4 regions of the Pseudomonas sp. NFACC43 genome follow, and region 4 is predicted to be linked to each of the others. Evidence: predicted binding sites of a transcription regulator. Region 4 holds the regulator's gene; each other region holds the start of a gene.

Region 1 (7,378 bases), on a different contig from region 4:
TTCTATCTGGGCGGCAAAAAACGCTTCCACGGTCTCGCCCGACAGCTTGTAGGCCGGTGCCTGGGCGACGGCGGCGGCAATGACTTCGCGCTCGCGTTGGCGATCTTCCACAGGCTTGCCGCTGTCCCATTTGCTCAAGGCTACCTGGTTGGCGATGGCCAGACGCTCGCCGATGGTATTGAGCAAGGGGGTGAGGGCATCGGGGGCGGCGGCTTCGACGGCGCTGGCGGACAGCGCGGCTGACAGGGCAAGGCACAATGTGACGCGGGAGGTCATGGCAGTCTCGTCTTCTGTGGGCGGCGGATCATCATGCACGTAATTGGCGCCCATAAAAAAGGCCTTCCGAAGAAGGCCTCTTTTTCACTTCACGCCGCGTGTCGCGACGCTACCGGATCAGCAGCTGTAGTACAGCTCATACTCCAGTGGGTGTACGAAGGTGCGAACCTTGATTTCTTCTTCGCTCTTCAGTGCGATGTAGGCGTCGATGAAGTCATCGCTGAATACGCCGCCCTTGGTCAGGAACGCACGGCCCTTGTCCAGTTCTTCCAGGGCTTCTTTCAGGCTGCCGCAAACCTGTGGGATTTCCTTGGCCTCTTCAGGCGGCAGGTCATACAGGTTTTTGTCAGCGGCATCGCCAGGGTGGATCTTGTTCTGGATACCGTCCAGGCCGGCCATCATCAGAGCGGCGAAGGCCAGGTATGGGTTGGCAGCCGGATCCGGGAAGCGCGCTTCGATACGACGGGCTTTAGGGCTGTTGACGTAAGGAATACGGATCGAGGCGGAACGGTTGCGAGCCGAGTAGGCCAGCATTACCGGGGCTTCGAAGCCTGGTACCAGACGCTTGTAGGAGTTGGTCGACGGGTTGGTGAAGCCGTTCAGGGCCTTACCGTGCTTGATGATGCCGCCGATGAAGTACAGGGCGGTGTCCGACAGACCGGCATAGCCTTCGCCTGCGAAGGTGTTCTTGCCGTCCTTGGAGATCGACATGTGCACGTGCATGCCCGAACCGTTGTCGCCGTACAGAGGCTTCGGCATGAAGGTCGCGGTGCGGCCATAGGCGTCGGCAACGTTGTGTACGCAGTACTTCAGGGTCTGGACTTCGTCAGCCTTCTTCACCAGCGTGTTGAACTTCACGCCGATTTCGTTCTGGCCGGCAGTTGCCACTTCGTGGTGGTGAACTTCGACGGTCTGGCCCATTTCTTCCAGTGCGTTGCACATGGAGGTACGGATTTCGTGGTCGTGGTCGAACGGTGGAACCGGGAAGTAGCCGCCCTTGATGCCTGGACGGTGGCCTTTGTTGCCGCCTTCCACGTCCTGGTCGGTCATCCACGAACCCTGTTCGGAGAAGATCTTGAACATGGAGCCGGAGATGTCGGACTTGAACTTGACCGAGTCGAAGATGAAGAACTCAGGCTCAGGACCGAAGAATGCGGTGTCGCCGATGCCGGTGGACTTCAGGTATTCCTCGGCGCGGTGGGCGATGGCGCGTGGGTCGCGGTCATAACCTTGCATGGTCGAAGGTTCGATGATGTCGCAGACCAGGATCAGGGTCGGCTCTTCGGTGAATGGGTCCAGGACCGCGGTTTCGTCGTCCGGCATCAGGATCATGTCGGACGCTTCGATGCCTTTCCAGCCAGAGATGGAGGAGCCGTCGAACATCTTGCCGATTTCGAAGAAATCGTCATCCAGCGCATCACGGGCCGGCATGGTCACGTGATGTTGAGTGCCTTTGGTGTCAGTGAAGCGCAGATCAATCCACTTGACGTCATGATCTTTGATGAGTTGAACCGACTTCGACATATGTCCTCCGGGTGGCTTCGGGCGGTAATGGTGTGCCCTGAATATGGGTGATGCCGGCGCGAATACTCGGCCAAGGCAACCTGCCTCACAAGGGAGCAAATTGCATGCCAGTGCCCCAGCATGGGTTTTTTGCACCAAACCCACGCTTTCAGAGCCCTTTAATAGTAGATTGTCGGACAATAGCGCACCGTAATGTTGCGCTTTGTGATGCGAGCGACCCGTTTTGGTGCAGTGAAAACCATCTGCATATTAACTGGTTAAACCTTGAGCAATTTCCGCTATAATCCGCGCCCCCCTTTTTCGGCTGGCCGTTCGCGCGCTGTTTTCATGAAACTAATCGTCAAAGTCTTCCCCGAGATCACCATCAAGAGCCGCCCGGTCCGGACGCGTTTCATCCGCCAGCTGGCCAAGAACATTCGCGCCGTGCTCCGTGATCTGGACCCGGTCGTGGTGGTGAACGGCGTGTGGGACAATCTCGAGCTGGAAACCCGCGTCAGCGAGCCCCGGATCCTTAAGGAGATGACCGAACGCCTGAGCTGCATGCCAGGCATCGCGCATTTCCTGCAGGTGGACGAATATCCCCTGGGGGATTTCGACGACATCGTCGCCAAGTGCAAGCTCCACTACGGCGATGCGTTGGCCGGCAAGATCTTCTCGGTGCGCTGCAAGCGTGCCGGCAAGCACCCGTTCAGCTCGATGGACGTGGAGAAGTACGTCGGTAGCCGTCTGCGCCAGCAGTGCGGCGCTGCCGGTATTTCACTCAAAGAACCGCAGGTCGAAGTGCGTATCGAGATTCGCGACCAGCGGTTGTTCGTGATCCATAGCCAGCACGACAGTATTGGCGGCTATCCGTTGGGGGCGCTGGAACAGACGCTGGTCCTGATGTCCGGCGGCTTCGATTCCACCGTGGCGGCCTACCAGATCATGCGTCGCGGGTTGATGAGCCATTTCTGTTTCTTCAACCTCGGCGGGCGTGCCCATGAACTGGGCGTGATGGAAGTGGCGCACTTCATCTGGAAGAAGTACGGCAGCTCCCAACGCGTGCTATTTGTGAGCGTTCCGTTCGAGGAAGTCCTGGGCGAAATTCTCGGCAAAGTCGATAACAGTCATATGGGCGTCATTTTGAAGCGTATGATGTTGCGTGCCGCGTCCAGCATCGCCGACCGGCTGCATATCGATGCGCTGGTCACCGGCGAGGCGATTTCCCAGGTGTCGAGCCAGACGCTGCCGAACCTGTCGGTCATCGACTGTGTCACCGAGAAACTCGTGCTGCGCCCACTGATCGCCAGCCACAAGCAGGACATCATCGACACGGCCACCGCCATCGGCACCGCCGAATTTGCCCGGCACATGCCGGAGTACTGCGGGGTCATCTCGGTCAATCCGAAGACGGCCGCCAAGCGCGGGCGCGTGGAGCACGAAGAAAAAGAATTCGACATGGCGGTACTCGAGCGTGCGCTCGAAAACGCCAGGCTGGTTCCCATCGATCGGGTGATCGACGAATTGGGCCAGGACCTCCAGGTTGAAGAAGTCGGCGAAGCGCTGGCCGGTCAGATCGTCATCGACATCCGTCACCCGGATGAAGCTGAGGATGACCCGCTGAGCGTCGCCGGCGTCGAGGTAAAAACGATGCCGTTCTATGCAGTGAACGCGCGTTTCAAGGAACTGGACCCTACTCGCCAGTACCTGTTGTATTGCGGCAAAGGCGTGATGAGTCGCCTGCATGCTCACCATTTGCTCAGTGAGGGGCATGCCAATGTGCGCGTTTATCGACCGAGCTAAGTGCCCGGGGCTGTTTGCCTGTGGCCTGCGTCACCGGCCCCCCGACGCCGCCGACAGGCTGTAACGGCTTTGTCGGACTCAACGTAAATCGCTGCCACGACCTGTCAGCACACCGAATCCTCTGATCGAGATACACAAGTGATCGAAAATCTACGCAACATCGCCATCATCGCCCACGTTGACCATGGTAAGACCACCCTGGTAGACAAACTCTTGCGTCAATCCGGCACCCTGGAGCGCAACGAGCTCAACGACGAGCGCGTGATGGACTCCAACGACCAGGAAAAAGAGCGCGGTATTACCATCCTGGCGAAAAACACCGCCATCAACTGGAACGGTTACCACATCAACATCGTGGACACCCCCGGTCACGCCGACTTCGGTGGTGAAGTAGAGCGCGTCATGTCCATGGTCGACTCCGTGCTGCTGCTGGTGGACGCCCAGGACGGCCCTATGCCGCAAACCCGTTTCGTGACCAAGAAGGCCTTCGAAGCCGGTCTGAAGCCGATCGTCGTGATCAACAAGGTCGACCGTCCGGGCGCGCGTCCTGACTGGGTACTGGACCAGATCTTCGATCTGTTCGACAACCTGGGTGCCACCGACGAACAACTGGACTTCCAGGTCGTCTACGCCTCGGCCCTGAACGGCATCGCCGGCCTGGACCACACCGCCATGGCCGAAGACATGACCCCGCTGTACCAGTCGATCGTCGACAACGTCCCGGCGCCTGCCGTTGACCGTGACGGTCCGTTCCAGATGCAGATCTCGGCCCTGGACTACAACAGCTTCCTGGGTGTGATCGGCGTCGGTCGTATCGCCCGCGGTCGCATCAAGCCGAACACTCCGGTGGTGGCGATCGATGTCGACGGCAAGAAGCGCAACGGCCGTATCCTCAAGCTGATGGGTCACCACGGCCTGCACCGTGTGGACGTCGAAGAAGCCGCTGCCGGCGACATCGTCTGCATCAGCGGTTTCGAAGAGCTGTTCATCTCCGATACCCTGTGCGATCCAAACGCTGTCGAGGCGATGAAGCCACTGACCGTCGACGAGCCGACCGTTTCCATGACCTTCCAGGTCAACGACTCGCCATTCTGCGGCAAGGAAGGCAAGTTCGTGACCTCCCGCAACATCAAGGAGCGTCTGGACAAGGAGCTGCTCTACAACGTTGCACTGCGCGTTGAAGAAGGCGACTCGGCCGACAAGTTCAAGGTGTCCGGTCGCGGTGAACTGCACCTCTCGGTACTGATCGAAACCATGCGTCGCGAAGGCTTCGAAATGGCCGTAGGCCGTCCGGAAGTGATCATTCGTGTCGTTGACGGCGTCAAGCAGGAACCGTTCGAAAACGTCACCATCGACATCCCTGAGGAATCCCAGGGCAAGGTCATGGAAGAGATGGGCCTGCGTAAGGGCGACCTGACCAACATGTCCCCGGATGGCAAGGGCCGTGTACGTCTGGAATACAACATCCCGGCTCGTGGCCTGATCGGTTTCCGCAACCAGTTCCTGACCCTGACCAACGGTGCGGGCATCCTGACCTCGATCTTCGATCGCTACGACACCATGAAGTCCGGCCACATGTCCGGCCGTCAGAACGGTGTACTGGTATCGGTCGAGACCGGCAAGGCGCTGACCTACTCCCTGGAAACCCTCCAGGCGCGTGGCAAGCTGTTCGTCGAGCACGGCCAGGAAATCTACAACGGCCAGATCGTCGGTCTGAACAGCCGTGACAACGACCTGGGCGTCAACCCTACCAAGGGCAAGAAGCTCGACAACATGCGTGCTTCGGGCAAGGACGAAACCATCGCCCTGGTTCCACCTGTTCGCTTCACCCTGGAACAGGCCCTGGAATTCATCCAGGACGACGAACTGTGCGAAGTGACGCCGAAGTCGATTCGTCTGCGCAAGAAGATCCTGGACGAAGGCGAGCGTACCCGCGCTGCCAAGAAAGCCAAGGCTTGATCGTCTAGCCCAGGCTGAATGAAAAACGCCCCCGGTCGTGAGATCGGGGGCGTTTTTTTGTGCCCGGGATTTGTGGGATGCCTTGAGAGCCCTATCGCGAGCTTGCTCGCGATAGCGGCGGCTCAGGCGCCACAAACTGCCAGATCAAAAGCGATCCAGCGTCCGCGGATTGCGCTCGCGCTCCACTTCCTTGGGTTTGTAGGCGCAATAGCCCGGCCGTGGCCCAATTCGCGGATGGTTGCGGCAGGTGTCCGGGCGCTTCTCGTAAATGGTGCACAAGCGGCTTTTACGGTCCAGATACAGGCAATCGTTGTTGCTCATGCGCTGGAGCGTGAAAATCTCGGACTTCTGGTTGTAGCGCTCGACGATCCCTTCCTTTTGCAGGCGCTTGGCGATGTTCTTCGGTGGGTCGCCCAGTTCGAACTCATCGACGATGCCGATCCGGATCAGGTCCTTGATCTTGACCTCGACCGGTAGTGTGCAGCAGCTCGACACGCAGGAACCGCACATCGGGGCTGAATACCGGGCCCAGGTATCGAGTCGGTCGATCTCCGCGGCGGCGATCAGGTTGGGCTTCATCATCAGGGTGTACCAGCATGCGTCAGGGCGCGCGATCATACCGGGACTGGTGAAATTTTGAACGACCATCCGCCGTTTTTTTTTCGATTTCAAGAAACCCTTCCGACAGCGGCACGGCCCCTGCATTCATTCGTCCATCCGGCAGTTCCCTGACGGCAATTCTCCGACACTTGGGGAAAAACCACCGAACCAAGCGCCTTGACCGTCTGTCAGACCGTCTAGGCTCAGACAATTCCATGTCCGTTCGAGGTCTTAATTCCATGACTCAAGAACCACTTGTTCGCGAAGCTGAAGTCGCTGCGTTTCGCGACGCCGTGTTGACCAAACTCACTTATGCCGTCGGCAAGGACCCCGATCATGCGTTTGATCACGACTGGTTCGAAGCCATTGCCCTCGCAGCCCGCGACCATATGGTCGATCACTGGATGGACCATACGCGGCAGATCTATCGCAAGGGCCAGAAGCGGGTCTATTACCTCTCCCTGGAATTTTTGATCGGCCGCTTGCTGTATGACAGCCTGAGCAACCTCGGCCTGCTGGACACTGCGCGCGAAGCCCTGACCGAGCTTGGCGTGGACCTGGAGCGCATTCGTTTGCTCGAGCCCGACGCGGCGCTCGGCAACGGCGGTCTCGGCCGATTGGCGGCATGCTTCATGGAAAGCATGTCGACCCTGGGTATTGCCGGCCATGGCTATGGCATCCGGTATGAGCACGGCCTGTTCCGCCAGGCCGTGGTGGACGGCTGGCAGCAGGAGCAGACCGAGCACTGGCTGGATTTCGGCAATCCCTGGGAGTTCGAACGGCCGGAGGTGGTTTATACGATCGGCTTCGGCGGCAGTGTCGAGACCGTCACTGACGACACCGGCAAGACCCGGCAAGTCTGGTCCCCGGGAGAAACCGTACGGGCCATCGCCTACGACACCCCCGTGGTGGGCTGGCGCGGCGCCAGCGTCAACACCCTGCGTCTGTGGCGCGCCCGTGCCATGGAAGAGTTGCACCTGGAACGCTTCAACGCCGGCGACCACCTGGGCGCGGTGGCGGAAGTGGCCCGGGCCGAAAGTATTTCCCGGGTGCTGTACCCGGCCGACAGCACTGAGGCCGGCCAGGAACTGCGCCTGCGCCAGGAATATTTCTTCGTCGCCGCCTCGCTGCAAGACCTGCTGCGTCGTCATCGCAACATGCACACCTCGGTGCTGACCCTGGGCGACCATGCGGCGATCCAGCTCAACGACACCCACCCGTCCATCGCCGTGGCCGA
Region 2 (7,378 bases), on a different contig from region 4:
TGGCTGACAGGAAGATCCGGCTGGGCCGCAGTTCTACCCGATAGTCTCGATCCCCAAGGCGCAACAGGCGAACCGCCGATAAATCGCTGTCACCGGGCGGCTCCGGGGAATCGAACAGCACTTCTTCCCGGACATCGCCGGACAGGTCCAGGACGCGCATGGAGAGGTTTTCATGGTTGGACGCCGGCAAGCCGTCACCCACCAGGCGGCGCATGCTGATGGCAGCCACCACGTAACCGAACGGCTCCCTGGATGCTGCCCTGGTCACCGGGGCAACCAGCAAGACGCCACGGGCGAAGGCCGGATCGCCTCCCAGCAGATCCAGGGGCTGCGAGACCGCCAGGGCATCGCGCTGGCGCGCCTGTTCAAGGACCGCCCGACGCGATGGGTCAGACAATAGATCCAGGCCCAATGGCGAGACGAAGGACGGTTGGCTCTGGATGTACAGGACAGGCACGTACTCGCCCCGTTCGGCAGCGGGTCGCAAGCCGCCGCTACCATCCGCCTCACGAATGGAAAACGCATCCAGCCCCTCCTCCCGCGCCTGAAGCTCGAACGCCTGCCGCTCGGCCCCGGTCACCCGAGGCGCCCAGCCGAAAGCCTGGGTACGGCGCAACAGCGCCTCGGCGTAGCCGTGGAATTCGTCGCTGGAGACGCCCGATGAATTGGCAAAGAAGCGTCTGAGGCTATCGAGACGCTGCTCCTGGTCCTGGAAGCGTTCCTCGATGCGGCTGAACCGTTCCTCGGCCTGCAGCTCGAAGCGTTGGCGCAGTTGCTGGTTGAACAGATTGGTCATCGCCCAGGTCAGCAAACCGGTCATGCAAGTGCCCGCCACGAAGACCAGTGAAGCCACCAGCCAGGCCGAGACATCTTCGCTGATAAAGCCCAGGATCCTGGGACGTACCGGATGCAATGCCATAACGCCAACTCGAAGAAAGGGGGCAGGCATCGTTACAGCCCTGGCCACAGGCTTAGTTATAGCTATTAGCCATCACTTTGACCAGCACTAAAAACGGCTGGAAGCCTTGAATTACAAGGCTTCGTGGATCCAATCCGGAAATTTCAACGTGCCATGATCTTCCAGGCGCGGTGGATTTTTCCGTTGCGGGCGAAATCCGGGTCGATGGTGCTGGCGGTGATTTCCTCCACCGCGTAGCGCTCGCCAAGATTGTCCTCGAGTTGGAACTTGCGGAAATTGTTGGAGAAGTACAGCACGCCGCCCGGTGCCAGGCGGGCCATGGCCAGATCCAGCAACTGGACATGGTCACGCTGCACGTCGAACATGCCTTCCATGCGCTTGGAGTTGGAGAAGGTTGGAGGGTCGATGAAGATCAGGTCGTATTCATCGCGGCAGTCCTGCAGCCAGGTCATGACATCGCCCTGCTCCAGCCGGTTCTTGTCGGAGAAACCGTTGAGGGACAGGTTGCGCCGCGCCCAGTCCAGGTAGGTTTTCGACAGATCGACGCTGGTGGTGCTCCGGGCACCGCCCTTGGCGGCATGGACGCTGGCGGTGGCGGTGTAGCAGAACAGGTTGAGGAAGCGTTTGCCGGCGGCTTCCTTCTGGATCCGCAGGCGCATCGGACGATGATCGAGGAACAGGCCGGTGTCCAGGTAGTCGGTGAGGTTGACCAACAGCTTCACGCCTCCCTCGTTGACCTCGGTGAACTTGCCCTGGGTACTCTGGCGTTCGTACTGCCGGGTGCCGCTCTGGCGTTCGCGGCGCTTGATCACTACATGACTCTTGTCGATGTTCAACGCCTGGGGAATGGCCGCCAGGGCATCGAACAGCCGGGCCGAAGCCTTTTCCGGGTCGATGGACTTGGGCGCGGCGTATTCCTGGACGTGCACCCAGTCGTGATACAGATCGATGGCCATGGAATATTCCGGCATGTCGGCATCGTAGACCCGGTAGCAGTCCACGCCTTCGCGCTTGGCCCATTTGCCCAACTGCTTGAGGTTCTTTTGCAGGCGGTTGGCGAACATCTGCCCGCCTTCGCTCAACCGGGCCAGTTCGACCACCGGGGCCGGGGCCGGTTTGATCGGGTTGCCGTTCTTGTTGTACTGACGCTCTTGCGGCGTAGCCGGGGCCTGATCCTGCTCGGCAAGGGCTTGCTCGCGCTCCGCCTGGCGCTGTTCCGGGGTGCGGCGCTCGCCGGTGACGAACTGGTCGGGCAGCACCTTGATCAGCAGCAATTTGCACGGCAAGGCGCCGTTCCAGAAGGAATACTGCTTGTGGCTGCGGATCCCCATGCGCTTGCCCAGGTCCGGGGCACCGGTGAACACCGCCGCCTCCCAGTTCAGGCAAGCCTGGCGCAGACGCTCGCCAAGGTTCTGGTAGAGATACAGCAAGCTGGCCTCGTCGCCCAGGCGCTCGCCATAGGGCGGGTTGCAGATCACCAGGCCTTTCTGGTTCTGGTCCGGCCGCGGCTCGAACGTGGCGACCTCGCCCTGGTAGATCTTGATCCACTCGCTCAGGCCGGCACGCTCGACGTTGTTGCGGCCCGGCTGGATCAGTCGTGGATCGGCTTCGTAGCCGCGAATCCACAACGGTGGCCTGGCCAGCCCGGCAGCGGCGCGGGCGGTGGCTTCTTCATGGAGTTTTTTCCACAACGCCGGCACATGGCCCAGCCACGCAGTGAAGCCCCACTGCTGACGGCGCAGGTTCGGCGCCATGTCGGTGGCGATCATCCCGGCTTCCACCAGGAACGTGCCCACGCCGCACATGGGGTCGGCCAGCGCCCCGCCTTCGGCGGCGATACGCGGCCACCCGGCCCGGATCAGAATGGCCGCCGCGAGGTTTTCCTTGAGCGGCGCAGCGCCCTGCTGCAAGCGGTAGCCGCGCTGGTGCAGGCTGTGGCCGGACAGGTCCAGGGAGAGGATCGCTTCACCGCGATCCAGGCGCAGGTGGATGCGCAGGTCCGGATTGAGCTTGTCGATGGATGGCCGCTCCCCCGCAGACGTGCGCAGCTTGTCGACGATGGCATCCTTGACCTTCAGCGCGCCGAAGTGGGTGTTATCGATGCCCGAACCATGACCGCTGAACTCCACCGCCAGGGTGCCATCGGCTAGCATGTGATCCTGCCAGTCTACATCCAGCACGCCGTGGTACAGGTCGTCGGCGCTCTTCATGGCAAAGCGCTTGAGCACCAGCAACACGCGGTTGGCCAGGCGCGACCACAGGCACAGGCGATAGGCGGTTTCCATGTTGGCCATGCCGCGCACGGCCGAGGTGTGCTCGCGCGCCTCTTCAAGGCCAAGCCCGACGGCTTCCTCGAGCAGCAGGCCTTCTAGGCCCTTGGGGCAGGTGAGGAAGAGTTCGAAACGATCGGACATTGGAATTCCAGAGCCTTTGGCTAAGTGGACAGGCAACGCATTGCCTGTCGGGTTCAATCAGGTGCTTTTCACCTGGGCCTGCACAGTGGCTTTTCGTACAGGTCCAGAGCACCCGGTGGCACGAGAATGTGCCGTTCCACCCTCGCCGCTCGGGTTAAAAAAGCTTAGATGCGGGGGCAGATAAAAAATTCTGTGGAACAAATCGGGGAAAACGCGTCCCTTTCGTCGAATAGTACCCGACGGCCGTACGAGGACATTCTCATTCGCAACAGGATAGCCCCTTCCACGCAGGGCCGATCATACAGGGGTCTTGCTCAAAAGCGGTCAACGAACATCATGTTACTTATCTCCCTAACATCTTTATTGGTACGTGCTTATGACAAAACGATCATTCCATCCATGTGACGCTTTGGTTAGAACTCAACACAGGTTGACGTCGCAACGGCGCCAACACCTTGGCTCGTCACGCCGGCAACGAGCCACCAACGGCAGAATGATTCTGCCCCGGCCTCGATAGAGGTCGACGCTAAGCAACAGTCAACAAGTGAGGGCAACACCCTATGAGAAGACTTAAGCGTGATCCGTTGGAAAGAGCATTTTTACGCGGTTACCAATATGGCGTTGGTGGTAAATCCCGTGAGCTTTGCCCCTTTACTCTACCGTCGGTACGTCAAGCCTGGATCAATGGCTGGCGAGAAGGACGTGGCGACAACTGGGACGGTATGACCGGCACTGCGGGTATCCACAGACTCAACGAACTTCACGCCGTCGGCTGACACAGGGCTTAACACTCAAGAACTCGACAATCTGATACTCACAACGATTTAACCACGCGCGTCCCATCCGGACGGCGGGCTACGGCCCAGGGGCTCCTTCGAGGAGCCCTTTTTAATGCCCGGCTTCCTGTGGCAAACGCCCTTGTGGCGAGGGGATCTATCTCCTCGCCACGGATAGATCGACTCACCACAATAAATCCCTTCGCCGCAGTGGGTTTCAGAGATCAATCAACGCAACGCCGCGATGGCATCCACCGATTCACGAATCAGCGCCGGGCCTTTGTAGATAAAGCCCGAATAGATCTGCACCAGGCTCGCCCCCGCGGTGATTTTTTCGGCGGCGTGGCGGCCTTCCGTGATCCCGCCCGCGGCGATGATCGGCAGCCGTCCGGCCAGTTCGGCGGCCAGTACCTTCACCGTATGGGTGCTCTTGTCGCGCACTGGCGCGCCGGACAGCCCGCCCGCCTCGTCACCGTGCTCCAGCCCCTGGACACCTTCACGCCCCAGCGTCGTGTTGGTGGCGATCACGGCGTCCATTCCGGTCTCCATCAGGGCCTGGGCCACTTGTACGGTCTCCTCGTCGCTCATGTCCGGGGCAATCTTGATCGCCAGGGGAACATGCCGGCCATGAATCGTCGCCAGCTCAGCGCGACGCCGGGCCAGGTCGGCCAACAGCTGCTTGAGCGAGTCACCGAATTGCAGGCTGCGCAGGCCCGGGGTGTTGGGCGAGCTGACGTTGACGGTGACATAGCTGGCGTGGGCGTAGACCTTGTCCAGGCAGATCAGGTAATCGTCGACGGCACGTTCCACCGGGGTGTCGAAGTTCTTGCCGATATTGATGCCCAGCACGCCCTTGTACTTGGCCGCCGCCACGCGGGCCAGCAGATGATCGACGCCGAGGTTGTTGAAACCCATGCGGTTGATGATCGCCTCGGCCTGGGGCAGGCGGAAGAGCCGGGGCTTGGGGTTGCCTGGTTGCGGCCGTGGCGTGACAGTGCCGATTTCCACGAAACCGAATCCCAGTTGCGCGAATCCGTCGATGGCCGCGCCATTCTTGTCCAGCCCTGCCGCCAGGCCGACGGGGTTGGGGAACTGCAGCCCCATCACGGTCACCGGCAACTTCGCCGGCGCCTTGCACAACAGGCCATTGAGGCCCAGGCGCCCGCCCGCGCCGATCAGATCCAGGGACAGGTCGTGGGAGGTTTCCGGGGAAAGTTTGAACAGCAGTTCACGGGCCAGGGTGTACATGGGCGGCTTTGACTCGGGCGACAAAATGAGGCGGCGATTATAGCCGCGCAGCGCCGGTTCAGCGAGGCGCCTGCATAAAACAGCACCGATGGCATATGCCTTGCACCCTTTTCGGTCATCGGCGCTCATACCAACGGCGGAATGAGTGCCACACTGTTTAAAGAGGACAATGGCGTCGTCATCCGGCACTGCTCTGGCAGCAGCCCGGGTACGGCGCTTTTTCATGTGGAAGGTGATGCCCGATGAATGAAGTTCCAGCCACTCCCCTGGCCTGGGTCAATGGCAGCGATGCACCGGAAAAAAGCGTGCTCGATCTCGGCTTCATGGCCCTGAGCGACTGCGCCCCGGTCGTGGTGGCCGCTACCCAGGGGTTCGCCCAACCCTACGGCCTGACCTTGAACCTCAAGCGCCAGGCCTCCTGGGCCAACTTGCGGGACAAGCTGGTCAGCGGTGAAATCGACGCGGCCCACAGCCTGTACGGCCTGGTCTACGCCGTACACCTGGGTATCGGTGGCGTCGCGCCGACCGACATGGCCGTACTGATGGGCCTGAACCAGAACGGCCAGAGCATCAACCTTTCCCATGGCCTGCAGGCCCTGGGCGTGACCAGTCCTGAGGCACTGGAACGCCATGTGCACCAAACTCGCACGAAACTGACCTTCGCCCAGACTTTCCCCACGGGCACCCATGCGATGTGGCTTTATTACTGGCTCGCCGCCCAAGGCATCCACCCCTTGTCGGACGTCGACAGCGTGGTGGTCCCGCCGCCACAGATGGTCGCCCACCTGCAGGCCGGGCGCATCGATGGCCTCTGCGTCGGCGAACCCTGGTGTGCCAGCGCGGTGAAGCAGAACCTGGGCTTCACCCTGGCGACCACCCAGACCATCTGGCCCGATCATCCGGAAAAGGTCCTGGGTTGCACACGAGCATTCGTGGAGCAGTACCCCAATACCGCGCGGGCCTTGGTGATGGCTGTCCTCGAAGCCAGTCGATTCATCGAACAGAGTACCGAGAACCGTCGCAGCACCGCGCAACTGCTGAGCGCGCCCGAGTACCTCGACGCACCGCTGGACTGCATCGAGCCCCGCCTGCTCGGCATCTATGCCGACGGCCTGGGCAACAGCTGGCAGGATCCCCACGCCATGCGCTTCCACGGCAACGGCGAGGTGAACGTGCCGTACCTGTCCGACGGCATGTGGTTCATGACTCAGTTCCGGCGTTGGGGGCTGCTGCGCGAAGACCCGGATTACCTCGCCGTGGCGCGGGAGGTCCAACAGCTCGAGCTGTACCATGAGGCCTGTGCGGCGCTGGGCATCGCGTCCCCACGCCAGGACATGCGCAGCAGCCAGTTGATCGACGGCATCCGCTGGGACGGTTCCGATCCGGCCGGGTATGCCCGTGGCTTCAAACTGCACGCCTTGAGCGATGCGGCTCCCCTTCTCGCCAGCCGCTGACAGGAGCCCCGACCATGTTGCGTATCCTGCTGATCAACGACACCGCGAAAAAGGTCGGGCGCCTCAAGGCTGCCCTGACGGAGGCCGGATTCGACGTCATCGACGAATCCGGGCTGACCATCGACTTGCCGGAACGCGTCGAAACAGTGCGTCCGGATGTCATCCTGATCGATACCGAGTCACCGGGACGAGACGTCATGGAACAAGTGGTGCTGGTCAGCCGCGACCAGCCACGACCGATCGTCATGTTCACCGACGAGCACGACCCGGATGTGATGCGCCAGGCGATCAAGTCCGGCGTAAGCGCCTATATCGTCGAAGGCATCCACGCCGCGCGCCTGCAGCCGATCCTCGACGTGGCCATGGCCCGCTTCGAAAGCGACCAGGCCCTGCGGGCCCAGCTCCTGGCACGGGACCAGCAACTGGCCGAACGCAAGCGCATCGAACTGGCCAAGGGCATGCTGATGAAGATGAAAGCCTGCAATGAGGAACAGGCCTACACCCTGATGCGCCGCCAGGCCATGAGCCGCCAGCAGAAGCTGATCCAGGTGGCGGAGCAGATCATCG
Region 3 (7,378 bases), on a different contig from region 4:
GCTGGTGATCGCCCGGGCCGAATCGCCCGTCCAGTTCTTGCTGGCCTTGATGCCGAACAGGTTGTGGCTGCTGCTGCCATCGGGCTGGCGCATGACCGACTTGCCCCAACCGGTTTCCAGGGCAGCCTGGGCCACCAGGTAACGCGGATCGACACCGATGCGGTCTGCCGCTTCCTTGGCCATCGGCAACATGGCGTTGACGAACTCGTCGGCATCGCGGAAAGCCTTGCGCGCCGGCGCCAGCGGCGGCTGTGCCACGGCGCGGCCGTAAATCTGCATGTCGCCCTTGGACTCGGCGGCCTTGAGCGTCGCCAACCAGTCGCCATTGGCCAATTCGCCAGAGGCAGGCTTGACGCCGGTAACGGCGCGGTCCGGCAGGATGTTCATCGCGGGGGCATCGGCATTGACCTTGCCATTGGCCACAGCCGAAGGCACCAGCCCGGCCAACAGTCGGTCGGCCAGTTTCGGCGGCAAGGCCAGGCGACGCTGATTGAGCAGCTCCATGTCGTTGCGGTGACCACCCTCGCCCGCTTCCTGCGGTGCCCTCACGGCCCGCGAAGCCCACAGCGGACGTTGGCCGCTGGTGCGCGAAAGAGGCCCGTCGGACAGGGTTCCGGCAGCCACAGGCGTGGGCACCGGTGCCTTGGCAACCTGATCCTGCGCCTCTTGCTGCTTGGCGGCCGACAACGTGGCCGCCTCGCCCGATGCCAGGGGCTTGTTCTTGGACATCTGACGCAGCAACACATCCGCCAGGCCGATGCCTCCGCCCTCGCGGGACATGGAAACGGCCAACTGCTGGTCGTACATTTCCTGGTACTGCTTGGCCTCGGGCGTATTCATGGGGTTGTCCTTGCCCAGCACCTCGGTGGCCGAACGCATGGACTTGAGCATCTCGCCGATGAACAGCGACTCGAACTCCTGCGCCACCTTGCGCAGGTTACCGTCGCTGTTCTTGTCGCCGACCTTGAGCTGATTCAGGCGATTGAGGTCCGAGTAGGAAGCCGAATCCCCGCTGATCAAGGCACCTTTGCGCATATCCATGGCTCGTCCCTTAAATCACGATCAGGTCGGCTTGCAACGCGCCGGCCTGCTTCAAGGCTTCGAGAATCGCCATCAGGTCGCCCGGTGCCGCGCCGACCTGGTTCACCGCCCGGACGATTTCATCCAGGGTCGTGCCCGGGCCGAACTTGAACATCGGCTTGGCTTCCTGCTCGGCATTGACCCGCGAGCGGGGAACCACGGCGGTCTGGCCGTTGGACAACGGCCCCGGCTGGCTGACGATCGGGTCTTCGGTGATGGTCACCGTCAGGCTGCCGTGCGTCACCGCCGCTGGCGACACCTTGACGTTCTGGCCGATCACGATGGTACCGGTGCGCGAGTTGATGATGACCTTCGCCACCGCCTGGCCCGGATCGACTTCCAGGTTTTCCAGGATCGACAGGTAGTCGACCCGCTGGCTCGGGTCCAGGGGCGCAGTGACGCGGATCGAACCGCCGTCGATGGCCTGGGCCACGCCTGGGCCGAGCATGTCGTTGATCTTGTCGACGATGCGCTTGGCGGTGGTGAAGTCGGAACGGTTGAGGTTCAGCGTCAGGCTGTTGCCCTGGTTGAAACCGCTCGGCACCGCACGCTCCACCGACGCACCGCCAGGGATGCGACCTGCCGACGGAACGTTGACGGTGATCTTCGAACCATCGCGCCCTTCGGCATCGAAACCACCCACCACCAGGTTGCCCTGCGCAATGGCGTAGACGTTGCCGTCGATCCCCTTGAGCGGCGTCAGCAGCAAGGTGCCACCACGCAGGCTCTTGGAGTTACCGATGGAGGAAACGGTGATATCCACTTGCTGACCGGGCTTGGCGAACGCCGGCAGATCGGCGCTGACCGAGACCGCCGCGACGTTCTTCAACTGCACGTTGCCCGAACCCGCCGGCACCTTGATGCCGAACTGCGACAGCATGTTGTTGAAGGTCTGCAAGGTGAACGGCGTCTGGGTGGTCTGGTCACCCGTGCCGTTCAACCCCACGACCAGGCCGTAGCCGATCAACTGGTTGGAACGCACGCCGGAGATGCTGGCGATATCCTTCAGGCGCTCGGCTTGAACGCTGAAGGCCGCCGACATGACCAGGGCACCGAGCAACAGCTGTTTAAGATTCAACTTGACCACCTAGAAAGGGAACTTGGGGCTGAGGAAGAAACGGTCGAACCAGCCCGGCTGACTCGCATCGGCAAACGCACCGGTACCCGAGTACGTAATGCGCGCATCGGCCACACGAGTCGACGAAACGGTGTTGTCGGTCGCGATGTCATCCGCACGGACCATACCCGCGATACGCACCAGTTCGTCACCGGTGTTGAGGGTCAGCCACTTCTCGCCCCGCACGACGATGATGCCGTTGGGCAGCACATCGGCGACGGTCACGGTGATCGAACCGGTCAGGCTGTTGCTCTGCCCGGACTTGCTGTCACCCTTGGTGGCCCGGTCGGCGCCATAGCCGGCGTTGAGGCTCAGGTCATTGCTGCCGATCGGGTTGTTGGTGGTCAGGCTGGAGCCGAACAGCGAGGTAAGGCCGACGCTGGTCTCGCTGGTCTTGTCGATCTGCGAGTTGGCGTTCTTGCTGGCCTGGGTCCGCTCGTTCAGGGTGATGGTGATGATGTCACCGACCCGGAAGGCCTTGCGGTCGCTGTACAGGTTCTGTTCGAAGCCGGCCTGGTAGATCGAGCCGTTATTGGCGGCGGCCGGCAGCGGCGTGCGCGGCAACACCGGAGCGTAGTACGGGTCATTGGGCTTGGGCGTAGGCGCGACGCAGCCCGCGAGCGCGGTGATCCCACTCAGTGCCAGTACAGATACAAAGCGATTCATGACCCTACCTCTAGGTGTTGCAGGCGACCCAGGGTCGCCCTGACGTGATTACAGATTCTGTGTAACGAACGAGAGCATCTGGTCGGCGGTGGAGATCACCTTGGAGTTCATCTCGTAGGCGCGCTGGGTGGTGATCATGTTGACCATCTCCTCAACGGTGCTCACGTTGGACGTTTCCAGGGTGTTCTGCAGCGTGGTGCCGAAACCGTTCAACCCCGGCGTGCCGACTTGCGGCGCACCGCTGGCGGCGGTTTCCAGGAACAGGTTGTTGCCCACCGCTTGCAGACCGGCCGGGTTGATGAAGTCGGCGGTCTGCAGGTTGCCGATCACCTGGGCGGCCGGGTTGCCCGCCACAGTGATGGACACGGTGCCGTCACGGCCCACGGTGAAGGTCTGGGCATCGTTCGGGATGATGATGGCCGGCTCCAGGGCGAAACCGCTGGCGTTGACGATCTGGCCATTGGAATCGAGGTGGAACGTACCGTCACGGGTATAGGACGTGGTGCCGTCCGGTTGCAGGATCTGGAAGAAGCCGCGACCGTCGATAGCCATGTCCAGCGGCTGCTCGGTGGTCTGCAGGCTGCCGGCGTTGAAGTTCTTCTGGGTGCCGACGATGCGCACACCCGTACCCACTTGCAGGCCCGACGGCAGCTCGCTGTCCTGGGTCGACTGGGCACCTGGCTGGCGCTTGACCTGATACAGCAGGTCCTGGAATTCGGCGCGATCACGCTTGAAGCCCGTGGTCGACACGTTCGCCAGGTTGTTGGAAATGGTGGAAAGGTTGGTGTCCTGGGCGGACAGACCGGTTTTGGCAACCCATAGAGCCGGAAGCATTCGATTCTCCTCGTACGCCTGTTTTTCGGCGCGACGCTGTAGTTAATGGTTAGATCTGCAAGACCCGAGCCATGGCCTCGTCGCCTTCTTTGGCGGTGTTCATCATTTTCACGTGGAGCTCGAATTGCTTGGCCAGGGCCAGCACCGACGTCATCTCATCCACGGCATTGACGTTGCTCGCTTCCTGGAAGCCCGACACCAGTTGCACGTTGGCATCGATGGGCGCCGGCTGGCCGTCCTTGGTACGGATCGTGCCGTCCAGGCCCTTGGTCATGTTCCTGGGGTCCGGGTTGACCAGCTTGATGCGGTCGACCTCAGCCATCACGCGCGGGCCTTCGCCCATGGCGCGGATGCTGATGGTGCCGTCCTGGCCGATCTCGATCTTCTGCTCCGGCGGCACGGCGATCGGACCGCCGTTGCCCATGACCGGCATGCCGTTGCCGGCCCGCAGCACGCCCAGGGCGTCAACGTTCAGGCTGCCGGTGCGCACATAGCTTTCGCCCCCGTCGGGGTTCTGCACGGCCATCCAGCCCGGCCCGCTGACAGCCACGTCCAGGTCGCGACCGGTTTCAACCAGTGCACCCGGCGTGAAGTCCGTGGCTGGACGTTCGGACATGGCGAATGCCCGCGCCGGAAAGCTGTCGCCGAACACGGGCATCGAACGTGCCTGCTCCAGGTCTTTCTGGAAGCCGTTGGTGGAGATGTTCGCCAGGTTGTTGGCATGGGCCCGTTGCGCCAGCGCATTCTGGCTGGCGCCGGTCATTGCCACATAAAGGTACTTGTCCACTTTCGTTCCTCTGCATGCCGGACGTTTGCCGTCCACTGCTGTGTTGCACAGCCTCAAGCAATTTGCAGACCAACTTTTTCCTAACGGCGCCAAGCCCGGCAAACAAAGGGGTTGAGGGACTTCGAGAGGGAGGCCATCAACCGATGGAAGACGAAAAACCGGCGGTGTCATGCCGCCAAGTGGCAAGGGCTGGCCTGGAGGCTGGAGGCATCGCCGGCCATCACGGACAAGCCAGACCAGGGACAGGTCCGATTTAAGGCGCAGCGCAAGCCGCCACCCCCACGACTTGCCTGGATATTCCTGGCCCGACAGGGCCGCCAACCCCCGAGGCCAGACCAAGGTGTGTCAGTGAAGCTCAGGTCCCTGACACGGCGTTTCGCCGAATGAGGCCTTGCAGGACAACACCTCGGTCATACTTTCAACCAGCCAGTCAGGCTCTCATCAAGGCATTGCCCAGGGTTTCCACCACCCGACCTTGCTGGTCGTCGGTCATGCCCAGCCAGAGTGGCAGACGCAACAAACGCTCGGAATAGCCATCCGTGATTTCCATCGAGCCATGAACCCGCCCATAACGTGCGCCCGCAGGCGAAGAATGCAGCGGCACGTAATGAAACACGGCATGGATCGCATGCTTTTTCAGCGTATCGAGCACCGCCTGGCGCTCTACGCCCGGGGCGAGGAGCACGTAGTACATGTGGGCGTTGTGCTGACAATCTTCAGGGATTATCGGACGACGCAGCACCCCTTGGAATTCCAGCTCCGCCAATGCGGCATGGTAGCTATGCCAGATCGCCAGACGGCGATGGGTGATGGCCTGGGCTTCTTCCAACTGGGCCCAGAGGAAGGCGGCAATGATTTCTCCGGGCAGGAACGACGAGCCCACCTCCTGCCAAGTGTATTTGTCTACTTCGCCCCGGAAGAAACGACTGCGATCGGTACCTTTTTCCCGAATTATCTCGGCCCGCAGCGCCAGCTCGGGGTCATTGACCAGCAAAGCCCCGCCCTCACCCGAAATCACGTTCTTGGTTTCGTGAAAGCTGAATGCTCCAAGGTCACCGATGCTGCCCAGTGCTCGGCCTTTATAGGTCGACATCACGCCTTGTGCGGCGTCTTCAACCACTGCCAGCCCATGCTTGCGGGCAATCGCCAGGATGGCATCCATCTCGCAGGCCACCCCGGCGTAATGGACGGGCACGATGGCCTTGGTCCGGGATGTGATTGCTGCCTCGACCAGACGCTCATCCAGATTCAGGGTATCGGGTCGTATATCGACGAAGACCGGCACTGCGCCACGCAATACAAAGGCATTGGCGGTGGAGACGAAGGTATAGGAGGGCAGGATGACTTCATCGCCAGGCTGGATATCCAGCAGCAAAGCCGCCATCTCCAGCGCAGCGGTACATGAATGCGTGAGCAATGCCTTGCTGCAACCAGTATTGGACTCCAGCCAGCGGTGGCACTTCTTGGTGAATGGGCCATCACCGGCGAGCATGTTTCCGAACTTGGCCTGGGCAATGTAATCCAGCTCCCTGCCGGTCATGTAGGGGCTGTTGAAGGCGATCGTTTCTTGGCTCATTGCAAACTTCCATGGGTGGGCATAGTCATCAGTGGTGCACAGCGCGAAGTCTTAAACCGCACTGAGCCGCCCACCTATCTGGCTGCCTGTTTCAAGGTTTTCATAAAAATACGGGGTGAATCCCGCGTCCTTCATTGCCTCTTGGGTTTCACCGATGTCGTATTCAATCCGATGCAGGTGGAATATCTCGCCATCCCAAGTGGCGAAACCTGCCCGGGGATCACCATCACGTGGCTGGCCGACGGAACCGGGATTGCAATAGAGCTTGTCCTCGCCACTCCACAAGTGCTGGACATGGGTATGGCCTGACACGAAATGACGACCGGGAAACGGCATGAAATACGCTTGTGACGGACGCACGTACTCGTCCAGCGGATCGTTCCAGCCGCCATGGACAATGCTCAAGTCATGCTGGGTAGAGCGCTCAGGGAGCGCCCCCAACCATGCCAGGTTCTGTGAGGTGATGACGCCCCGTTGATAATCCAGGCAGGCATTGGCGCTATTGGAGCGAGGACAGCGCTCGTTCCTGGCCAGGTACCAGTCATGGTTGCCCATCACGGAAAAGATGTTCCGTTCGCGCAGGGCATCGCAGCACTCATTGACCTGGCTGTAATAACCGGCCGTGTCGCCCAGGCAGATAATGTGCGTCACACCCAATTCGTCAAGCTTGGCCAACACTGTCCGCAGGGCACTGTAATTGCCGTGTATGTCAGAAATGATCCCGATCATAGACGATGAAATCCTCTATATAACGAACAGCGAAACCACCCCGAAGGGCTGGCTGGGTCAGCGTCTTGCCGTCGAGGTAATGATCCAGGCACATGGCAGCTTCGTTGTAACCGAATGCGCGACGTATCGAACTGGTCGAAGAGATCCGCGGGTTGATCTCGAGGAGGCTCCAGGACCCGTCATGACCGCGACGGAACTGCAGATTGGTCGGTCCGACCGGCTTGAAGGCACGGCACAGCCTGGCCACGACTTGGTCCAGAGCGTCATCCCGATATACCCAGGCCTTGGCGGTCGAGCCATCCGAGGCCAGCCTGCGCTGGAAATTGATGGTGGGCCCGGTATTGCCCTGTCCGTCGCCAAAAGCCGCTACGGTGAACTCATCGGCCGCACTGCCGATGATGGGCTGCGCCATGAGGTAATCGCCGAGCAGCGCCGCATGAGGCGTAAAGTCACGCTCTTCGCGTACCCAGACCAGCCCCTTGGAGGCATAACTGCGGCGCGGCTTGAGCAGGAACGGCAGCCCCAGGGCAGCCTCGAGCGAATGAAAATCCCCCGACAGCAGGCTGGGAATACGGCTGGGATCCCCCAA
Region 4 (7,378 bases):
GCGATGCCGGTCCGCCTGAGCCAGGTGCTGGAGGGATGGGCGCAGCAGTTGAAAGCCAATATCGGCCATCTGCAGGACCTGCTGCCAAGCCTGCAGGCCCTGGCCCAGGGGGGCACTGCGGTGGGGACCGGGGTCAATGCCCACCCTCGCTTCGCCGAGCTGTTCAGCCAGCAGCTGACCTTGCTGACCCAGGTGCAATTCACTCCTGGCAAGAACCTGTTCGCCCTGATCGGTTCCCAGGACACCGCGGTGGCGGTTTCCGGGCAACTCAAGACCACGGCGGTGTCGTTGATGAAAATCGCCAACGACTTGCGCTGGATGAATTCCGGGCCCCTGGCTGGCCTGGGCGAGATCGAACTGGAGGGCTTGCAGCTGGGCTCCTCTATCATGCCCGGCAAGGTCAACCCGGTGATTGCGGAAGCCACCGCGATGGTCGCGACCCAGGTGATCGGCAACGACACGGTGATCACCGTGGCCGGCCAGTCGGGCAACTTCGAACTGAATGTGATGTTGCCGATCATCGCTCAGAACCTGCTGAGCAGCATCGCCTTGATGGCCAATGTCAGCCGGTTGCTGGCGGACAAGGCCATTGCCACCTTCAAGGTCAACGAGGCCAGGCTCAAGGAGGCGTTGTCGCGCAACCCGATCCTGGTTACAGCATTGAATCCGATCATCGGTTACCAGAAAGCCGCGCAAATCGCCAAGACGGCTTATCAACAAAGCCGCCCGGTCATCGATGTCGCCCTGGAACACACCGACCTGTCGCGTAGCGAACTGGAGGTCTTGCTGGACCCCGAGAAGCTCACGGCGGGCGGTGTGTAATTCCGATCCCTGTGTGGAGGACTCATCATGGAGCACTGGAAACGCACGATCGAACGAGCCAATCGTCATTTCATGCTGGGCGAACTGGTGGATGCCCGCGAAGCCTACCTGCAAGCCCTGGCCCTGGCGCAGGTGCTGTATGAGCGCTGGCCTGACGCCGACGAGGCCGTGGCCGCCTGCGTCGTCTCCCACCACAACCTGGCGGACTTGCACCTGCGCCTGAACCAGCCAGAGGAAAGCGCCGAATACTTGTGCGCCATCCATCAACGGTTGCTGCAGACCCTGCAGGACGAGCGCATGCCGACAGCGCTGCGTGCGGCCGCGATGCGCCAGAGCCACAGGACTTATGTCGAACTGCTGGGTTTCATCAGTGAACATGGCGAGTACCCCCGCACCCAACGGTTGCTCCAAAGCAAAGACACATCACTCTTGCACCGCAATGCCCCTCTTCATTATGGAGTTCATTGAAAATGGCTTTTACCTTGCCTGCGCTGCCTTACGCCTACGATGCCCTGGAGCCGCACATCGATGCGAAAACCATGGAGATCCACTACACGAAACACCACCAGACCTATATCAATAACCTCAACGCCGCGGTGGAGGGCAGCGAGTACGCCCAATGGCCCATCGAAAAACTGCTGGCCAGCGTGGAGCAGTTGCCGCAGAACCTGCGGGCGGCGGTGATCAATCAGGGCGGTGGCCATGCCAACCATTCCCTGTTCTGGGAAGTGATGTCCCCAGAGGGTGGCGGTCAACCGGACGGTGCGCTTGGCGCAGCGATCGAGACACAGCTGGGGGGCCTGGAGCGATTCAAGGAAGCGTTCACCAAGGCTGCGCTGAGCCGCTTCGGCAGCGGCTGGGCCTGGCTGAGCGTGACCCCGCAGAAGGCCCTGGTGGTGGAAAGCAGCGCCAACCAGGACAGCCCGCTGATGAACGGCAATACGCCGATCCTGGGCCTGGACGTGTGGGAGCACGCGTACTACCTGCTGTACCAGAACCGTCGGCCGGAATACATCAACGCTTTCTACAACGTGATCAACTGGCCTGAAGTCGCCCGGCGCTATCAGGCGGCGCTGGCATCGAGTCCTTCATGAACCCCCTCCAAGGCTGACTATGGATACTCAAACACTGGCGATTGGAAGCGGACGGATGTTCCGCTATGCCTTGGGGTCATTGCTGTTGTTGGCCGGGATGACGTTGCTGGCGGCCCAGGGCCTGGCGTGGCTGGACCTGGAGGCCAGGTTGCTGCGAGCCCTTCAAGGCGGCGGACTCTGTGCCTTGGGCACCGCGCTCGGGGCCGTGCCGGTGCTGGTCATCCGGCGTATGCCCCGGGCCGTGAGCGATTCGCTGCTGGGCTTCGGTGCCGGGGTGATGCTCGCTGCCACGGCGTTTTCGCTGATCGTGCCGGGCATTGCCGCAGCGGAGCAATTGGGGTTCACGCCTTGGGCCGCCAGTGGCCTTATCTGCTTTGGCATTCTGTCGGGGGCGTTAGGGCTGTACCTGGTGGACCGCAAGGTCTCGGCCAGCCCCGAGAGGCTGGTGGCAGCGCCAGGACGTCCGATCATCGCGCCGCGGATCTGGTTGTTCGTGTTCGCCATCATTGCCCACAACATTCCAGAAGGCATGGCGGTGGGCGTGTCGGCCGGGGGCGGCATGCCCGATGCCGACAGCCTGGCGATGGGGATCGCCTTGCAGGATGTCCCCGAAGGACTGGTGATCGCGCTGGTGCTGGCCACGGCGGGCATGTCGCGGGTCAAGGCGTTCCTGATTGGCGCGGCGTCTGGGCTGGTCGAGCCGGTGTTCGCGCTACTGTGCGCCTGGTTGGTGAGCCTGGCCGAGATGCTCTTGCCCCTGGGCCTGGCGTTGGCGGCAGGGGCGATGCTGCTGGTGGTGACCCACGAAGTCATTCCCGAATCCCGTCGCAATGGTCACGAGAAACTGGCGAGCCTGGGATTGTTGGTGGGGTTTTGCCTGATGATGGTGCTGGATACGGCGTTGGCGTGACAGGGGGAACCTGCGGGGCAGGTAGGTGGGGCAGGGATCAATCAGTGGCGGCCGGAATCAATCGGTGGCGAGGCGATTTATCCCCGCTGGGCTGCGAAGCAGTCCTGATATCTGTCACCGCCGAGCATCAGGTCGACTGAGCTCTTTTTGGGGGCTGCTTCGCAACCTGGCGGGGCAGTGCGACGATTCGCTAAATCCACTCACCAGCGGATCCCTCACCATAGGGGGGACTATTCCCCTTCGTCGAAGTAGTTGTTGATCAGGGCAACCAGCGCATCCATCGCTTCCTGGGCCTGTTCACCTTCCGTGCTCAGATGGATCCTGGTGCCTTTGCCCGCAGCCAGCATCATCATCGCCATGATGCTCTTGCCATCGACAGTTGACTCTGGCGTGCGCCCGACCCTGATCGTGGTATCTGGAAACTTACCCGCGACACCCACGAATTTCGCTGACGCGCGGGCATGCAAACCCAATTTATTAATGATTTCAATTTCCTGAGCAGGCATCGCGATGTGAATCCTTTAGCTGAGGTCGCGGTGGCGAACCTGGACATTCTTCAGGGTGGGTTGCAGGAGACGACCCAGGCGCTCGGTCAGGTAGACGGAACGATGATGACCACCGGTGCAGCCGATGGCGATGGTCACATAGGCGCGATTGCTCGCGGCGAAGCGGGGCAGCCACTTAAGCAGGTAGGCAGAGATGTCCTGGAACATGTCCTCGACATCCGGCTGGGCGGCCAGGTAGTCGATCACCGGCTGGTCCAGCCCGGACTGCTCGCGCAGTTCCGGTTTCCAGTAGGGATTGGGCAGGCAGCGCACATCGAATACCAGGTCGGCGTCCACCGGCATGCCGCGCTTGAACCCGAACGACTCGAGCAAAAACGCCGTGCCCGGCTCGGGCTGGTTCAGCAGGCGCAGCTTGATGGTGTCATGCAACTGATACAGGTTCAGGTGCGTGGTGTTGACCTTCAGGTCCGCCAGGTCGGCGATCGGCCCCAGCAACTGGCTTTCGTCGTGGATGGCTTCGGCCAGGGAGCGATTGGCATTGCTCAGTGGGTGGCGCCGACGGGTTTCGGAAAAGCGCTTGAGCAACGTTTCTTCATCGGCGTCCAGGTACAGCACGTCGCACTGGATGTGCTTGTTGCGAACTTCCTCGAGCAGCTCAGGGAAACGCGACAGGTGGCTGGGCAGGTTGCGTGCATCGATGGAGACCGCCACCAGCGGCTGCGCCAGCTCGGTATGGATCAGGGCCCGCTCGGCCAGCTCCGGCAGCAGCCCGGCCGGCAGGTTGTCGATGCAGTAGTAGCCATTGTCTTCGAGCACGTTGAGGGCTGTGCTTTTACCGGAGCCGGAACGGCCACTGACGATGATCAGGCGCATGTTCAATGACCGTTCTGTTCGTCCAGGACAACCTGATACAAGGCTTCGTTGCTCGGTGCGCTGCGCAGTTTGTCACGCACTTCCTTGCGGTCCAGCATGCTGGCGATCTGGCGCAGCAGTTCGAGGTGCGCGTCTGTGGCGGCTTCCGGGACCAGCAGCACGAACAGCAGGTCGACCGGTGCGCCGTCGATGGCGTCGAAATCGATGGGGGCTTCAAGGTGCAACAGCGCACTGATCGGTGCGGTACAACCCTTGAGGCGGCAGTGGGGAATGGCGATGCCGTTGCCGAAACCGGTGGAACCGAGTTTCTCACGGGCAACCAGGGCCTCGAAGACGTCCTGCATTTCCAGATCCCCGACTTCACGGTGGATCAGGTTGGCAATTTGTTCGAGGGCTTTCTTTTTACTGCCACCCGGCGCGTTCACCTGGGAACGGCCGGGGGTCAGGATGGTTTCTAGTCGGATCATGGATTGGGGGGATTAACGACCGGTTGCGCCCTGGAGGAGGCTCTGGGTCTTTTCCTTATGCTTTTTGAGTTGGCGATCCAGCTTGTCGGTCAGCAGGTCAATCGCGGCATACATGTCGTCATGCGACGCGTTGGCAACGACTTCTCCGCCGGGGATATGCAGCGTGGCTTCGATTTTCTGCAGAAGCTTCTCGACCGTCATGATGACTTGCACGTTGGTGATCTTGTCGAAATGCCCTTCGAGTTTCTTGAGCTTGAGCTCGACGTACTCGCGCAGAGGCTTGGTCACTTCCAGTTGGTGTCCACTGATGTTGACTTGCATACAGCTTCTCCTTCGTTGCCAGTGCATAAAGCGGCAGGCAGAAATGCCTGCCACTGGAACGCTGTGGCGTGGCCTGTTACATCAACCGCTTGCGTTCGCTCGAAGGCGCGATCCCGAGGGATTCACGGTATTTGGCGACGGTACGGCGGGCCACCTGAATGCCTTGTGCCTCCAGTAAACCAGCGATCTTGCTGTCACTCAACGGCTTTTTCTGATTTTCCGCTGCCACCAGTTTCTTGATGATCGCGCGGATGGCCGTGGACGAGCATTCGCCGCCTTCGGAGGTGCTGACGTGGCTGGAGAAAAAGTATTTCAGTTCATAGATACCCCGTGGGGTATGCATGAATTTCTGGGTGGTCACCCGGGAAATCGTCGATTCGTGCATGCCCACCGCCTCGGCGATGTCATGCAGGACCAACGGCTTCATCGCTTCGTCGCCGTAGTCCAGGAAACCGCGCTGATGTTCGACGATCTGGGTGGCAACCTTCATCAGGGTCTCGTTGCGGCTCTGCAGGCTCTTGATGAACCAGCGCGCCTCCTGCAACTGGTTGCGCATGAAGGTGTTGTCGGCGCTGGTGTCGGCGCGCCTCACGAATCCGGCGTACTGGGCATTGACCCGCAGCTTGGGGACCGCTTCCTGGTTCAGCTCCACCAGCCAGCGATCGTTGTGCTTGCGCACGATCACGTCGGGGACTACGTATTCTGGCTCGGTAGTCTCGATCTGCGAGCCTGGACGCGGGTTCAGGCTCTGGACCAGTTCGATCACCTGGCGCAGTTCATCTTCCTTGAGTTTCATGCGCCGCATCAACTGGCTGTAGTCACGGCCGCCCAGCAAGTCGATGTAGTCGCTGACCAGTCGCTTGGCTTCGGCCAGCCAAGGGGTCTTGGCGGGCAACTGACGCAGCTGCAGCAACAGGCATTCGCCCAGGTTGCGGGCGCCGATGCCGGCCGGTTCGAACTGCTGGATGCGATGCAGAACGGCTTCGATCTCATCCAGCTCGATGTCCAGCTCGGGGTCGAAGGCCTCGAGGATTTCTTCGAGGGTCTCGTCCAGGTAACCCTGGTTGTTGATGCAGTCGATCAGGGTCACCGCGATCAGGCGATCGGTATCGGACATCGGCGCCAGGTTCAGCTGCCACAAGAGATGGCTTTGCAGGCTCTCGCCGGCGGACGTACGGGTGGTGAAGTCCCACTCGTCGTCATCGCTGCTGGGCAGGCTGCTGGCGCTGGTCTGGTAGACATCTTCCCAGGCCGTGTCCACGGGGAGGTCGTTGGGGATGCGTTCGTTCCATTCGCCATCCTCCAGGTTATCCACCGTGGGGGCGGACTCCTCCTGATAGGACGGTTCCTGGATCTCGGTACTGGTTTTCTGTTCGACGTTGTCGGCCAGTGGGTCGGAGTTATCGAAGTCGTCGCCTTCTTCCTGGCGTTCGAGCATCGGATTGGACTCCAGGGCCTCCTGGATTTCCTGTTGCAGGTCCAGGGTCGACAATTGGAGCAGGCGGATGGCCTGTTGCAGCTGCGGTGTCATCGTCAGCTGCTGGCCCATTCTCAAGACTAGCGATGGTTTCATGGCAGGGGCTTAACACCTTATTCGCCGGCGCACATGCGCCATCCACTACATGGCGCCGGAGCGCCAAACCTTAAGCAAATTATATGCCTGAAACTGAAGTGTTTGCCTAGCAATAAAATTAGCGGTGCCGGGCCAATTTGCCAGGCACCTTGTGCTTACAAGCGGAACTCATGACCCAGATACACTTCCTTGACCAGTTCGTTGGCCAGGATGGTGGTAGCGTCGCCTTCGGCGATCAGCTGCCCATCATTGACGATGTAGGCGGTTTCACAGATGTCCAGGGTCTCGCGCACGTTGTGGTCGGTGATCAGTACGCCGATCCCCTTGGCCTTGAGGTGGTGGATGATCTGTTTGATGTCGCCTACCGAAATCGGGTCCACGCCGGCGAACGGTTCGTCGAGCAGGATGAATTTCGGTGAGGTGGCCAGGGCGCGGGCGATTTCCACCCGGCGTCGTTCGCCACCGGACAGGCTCATGCCCAGGTTGTCGCGGATGTGGCTGATGTGGAATTCCTGCAACAGGCTCTCCAGCTCCTGGCGGCGGCCTGCCTTGTCGAGGTCCTTGCGGGTCTCGAGGATCGCCATGATGTTGTCGGCGACCGACAGCTTGCGGAAGATCGACGCTTCCTGCGGCAGATAGCCGATGCCGGCTTTCGCCCGACCATGCATGGGCTGGTGGCTGACGTCCAGGTCGTCGATCAGTACGCGGCCCTGATCGGCCTGGACCAGGCCGACGATCATGTAGAAGCAGGTGGTCTTGCCTGCGCCGTTGGGGCCAAGCAGGCCGACGATCTGCCCGCTATCGATGGACAG

What was found. Region 4 encodes sigma-54, which starts transcription at its own class of promoters, with help from an activator protein. Its sites were predicted from a motif close to ANTGGCATNNANNTTGCTNT; they were not measured.
Region 1: the regulator sigma-54 is predicted to act here: its motif matches at 1,893-1,912, upstream of glnA (type I glutamate--ammonia ligase).
Region 2: the regulator sigma-54 is predicted to act here: its motif matches at 5,445-5,464, upstream of BT179_RS02550 (CmpA/NrtA family ABC transporter substrate-binding protein).
Region 3: the regulator sigma-54 is predicted to act here: its motif matches at 4,539-4,558, upstream of BT179_RS03785 (flagellar basal body rod protein FlgF).

Annotation. Positions count from the first base shown of each region.
Region 1 is NZ_FPKK01000006.1:113,840-121,217, reverse strand. It holds gene BT179_RS12470 (chorismate mutase) at 1-276, opposite strand, end outside; gene glnA (type I glutamate--ammonia ligase) at 394-1,800, opposite strand; gene thiI (tRNA uracil 4-sulfurtransferase ThiI) at 2,128-3,582, shown strand; gene typA (translational GTPase TypA) at 3,721-5,541, shown strand; gene BT179_RS12445 (YkgJ family cysteine cluster protein) at 5,686-6,123, opposite strand; gene BT179_RS12440 (glycogen/starch/alpha-glucan phosphorylase) at 6,381-7,378, shown strand, end outside.
Region 2 is NZ_FPKK01000001.1:589,002-596,379, forward strand. It holds gene BT179_RS02530 (sensor domain-containing diguanylate cyclase) at 1-919, opposite strand, end outside; gene rlmKL (bifunctional 23S rRNA (guanine(2069)-N(7))-methyltransferase RlmK/23S rRNA (guanine(2445)-N(2))-methyltransferase RlmL) at 1,063-3,333, opposite strand; gene rmf (ribosome modulation factor) at 3,894-4,109, shown strand; gene BT179_RS02545 (quinone-dependent dihydroorotate dehydrogenase) at 4,338-5,357, opposite strand; gene BT179_RS02550 (CmpA/NrtA family ABC transporter substrate-binding protein) at 5,600-6,811, shown strand; gene BT179_RS02555 (ANTAR domain-containing response regulator) at 6,826-7,378, shown strand, end outside.
Region 3 is NZ_FPKK01000001.1:871,003-878,380, forward strand. It holds gene flgJ (flagellar assembly peptidoglycan hydrolase FlgJ) at 1-1,041, opposite strand, end outside; gene BT179_RS03770 (flagellar basal body P-ring protein FlgI) at 1,052-2,122, opposite strand; gene flgH (flagellar basal body L-ring protein FlgH) at 2,168-2,863, opposite strand; gene flgG (flagellar basal-body rod protein FlgG) at 2,912-3,697, opposite strand; gene BT179_RS03785 (flagellar basal body rod protein FlgF) at 3,747-4,484, opposite strand; gene rffA (dTDP-4-amino-4,6-dideoxygalactose transaminase) at 4,915-6,060, opposite strand; gene BT179_RS03795 (metallophosphoesterase family protein) at 6,112-6,789, opposite strand; gene BT179_RS03800 (ATP-grasp domain-containing protein) at 6,770-7,378, opposite strand, start outside.
Region 4 is NZ_FPKK01000004.1:277,586-284,963, reverse strand. It holds gene BT179_RS10015 (class II fumarate hydratase) at 1-822, shown strand, start outside; gene BT179_RS10010 (hypothetical protein) at 850-1,290, shown strand; gene BT179_RS10005 (superoxide dismutase) at 1,293-1,916, shown strand; gene BT179_RS10000 (ZIP family metal transporter) at 1,936-2,826, shown strand; gene BT179_RS09995 (HPr family phosphocarrier protein) at 3,057-3,332, opposite strand; gene rapZ (RNase adapter RapZ) at 3,348-4,205, opposite strand; gene ptsN (PTS IIA-like nitrogen regulatory protein PtsN) at 4,208-4,672, opposite strand; gene hpf (ribosome hibernation-promoting factor, HPF/YfiA family) at 4,685-4,993, opposite strand; gene BT179_RS09975 (RNA polymerase factor sigma-54) at 5,070-6,566, opposite strand; gene lptB (LPS export ABC transporter ATP-binding protein) at 6,722-7,378, opposite strand, start outside.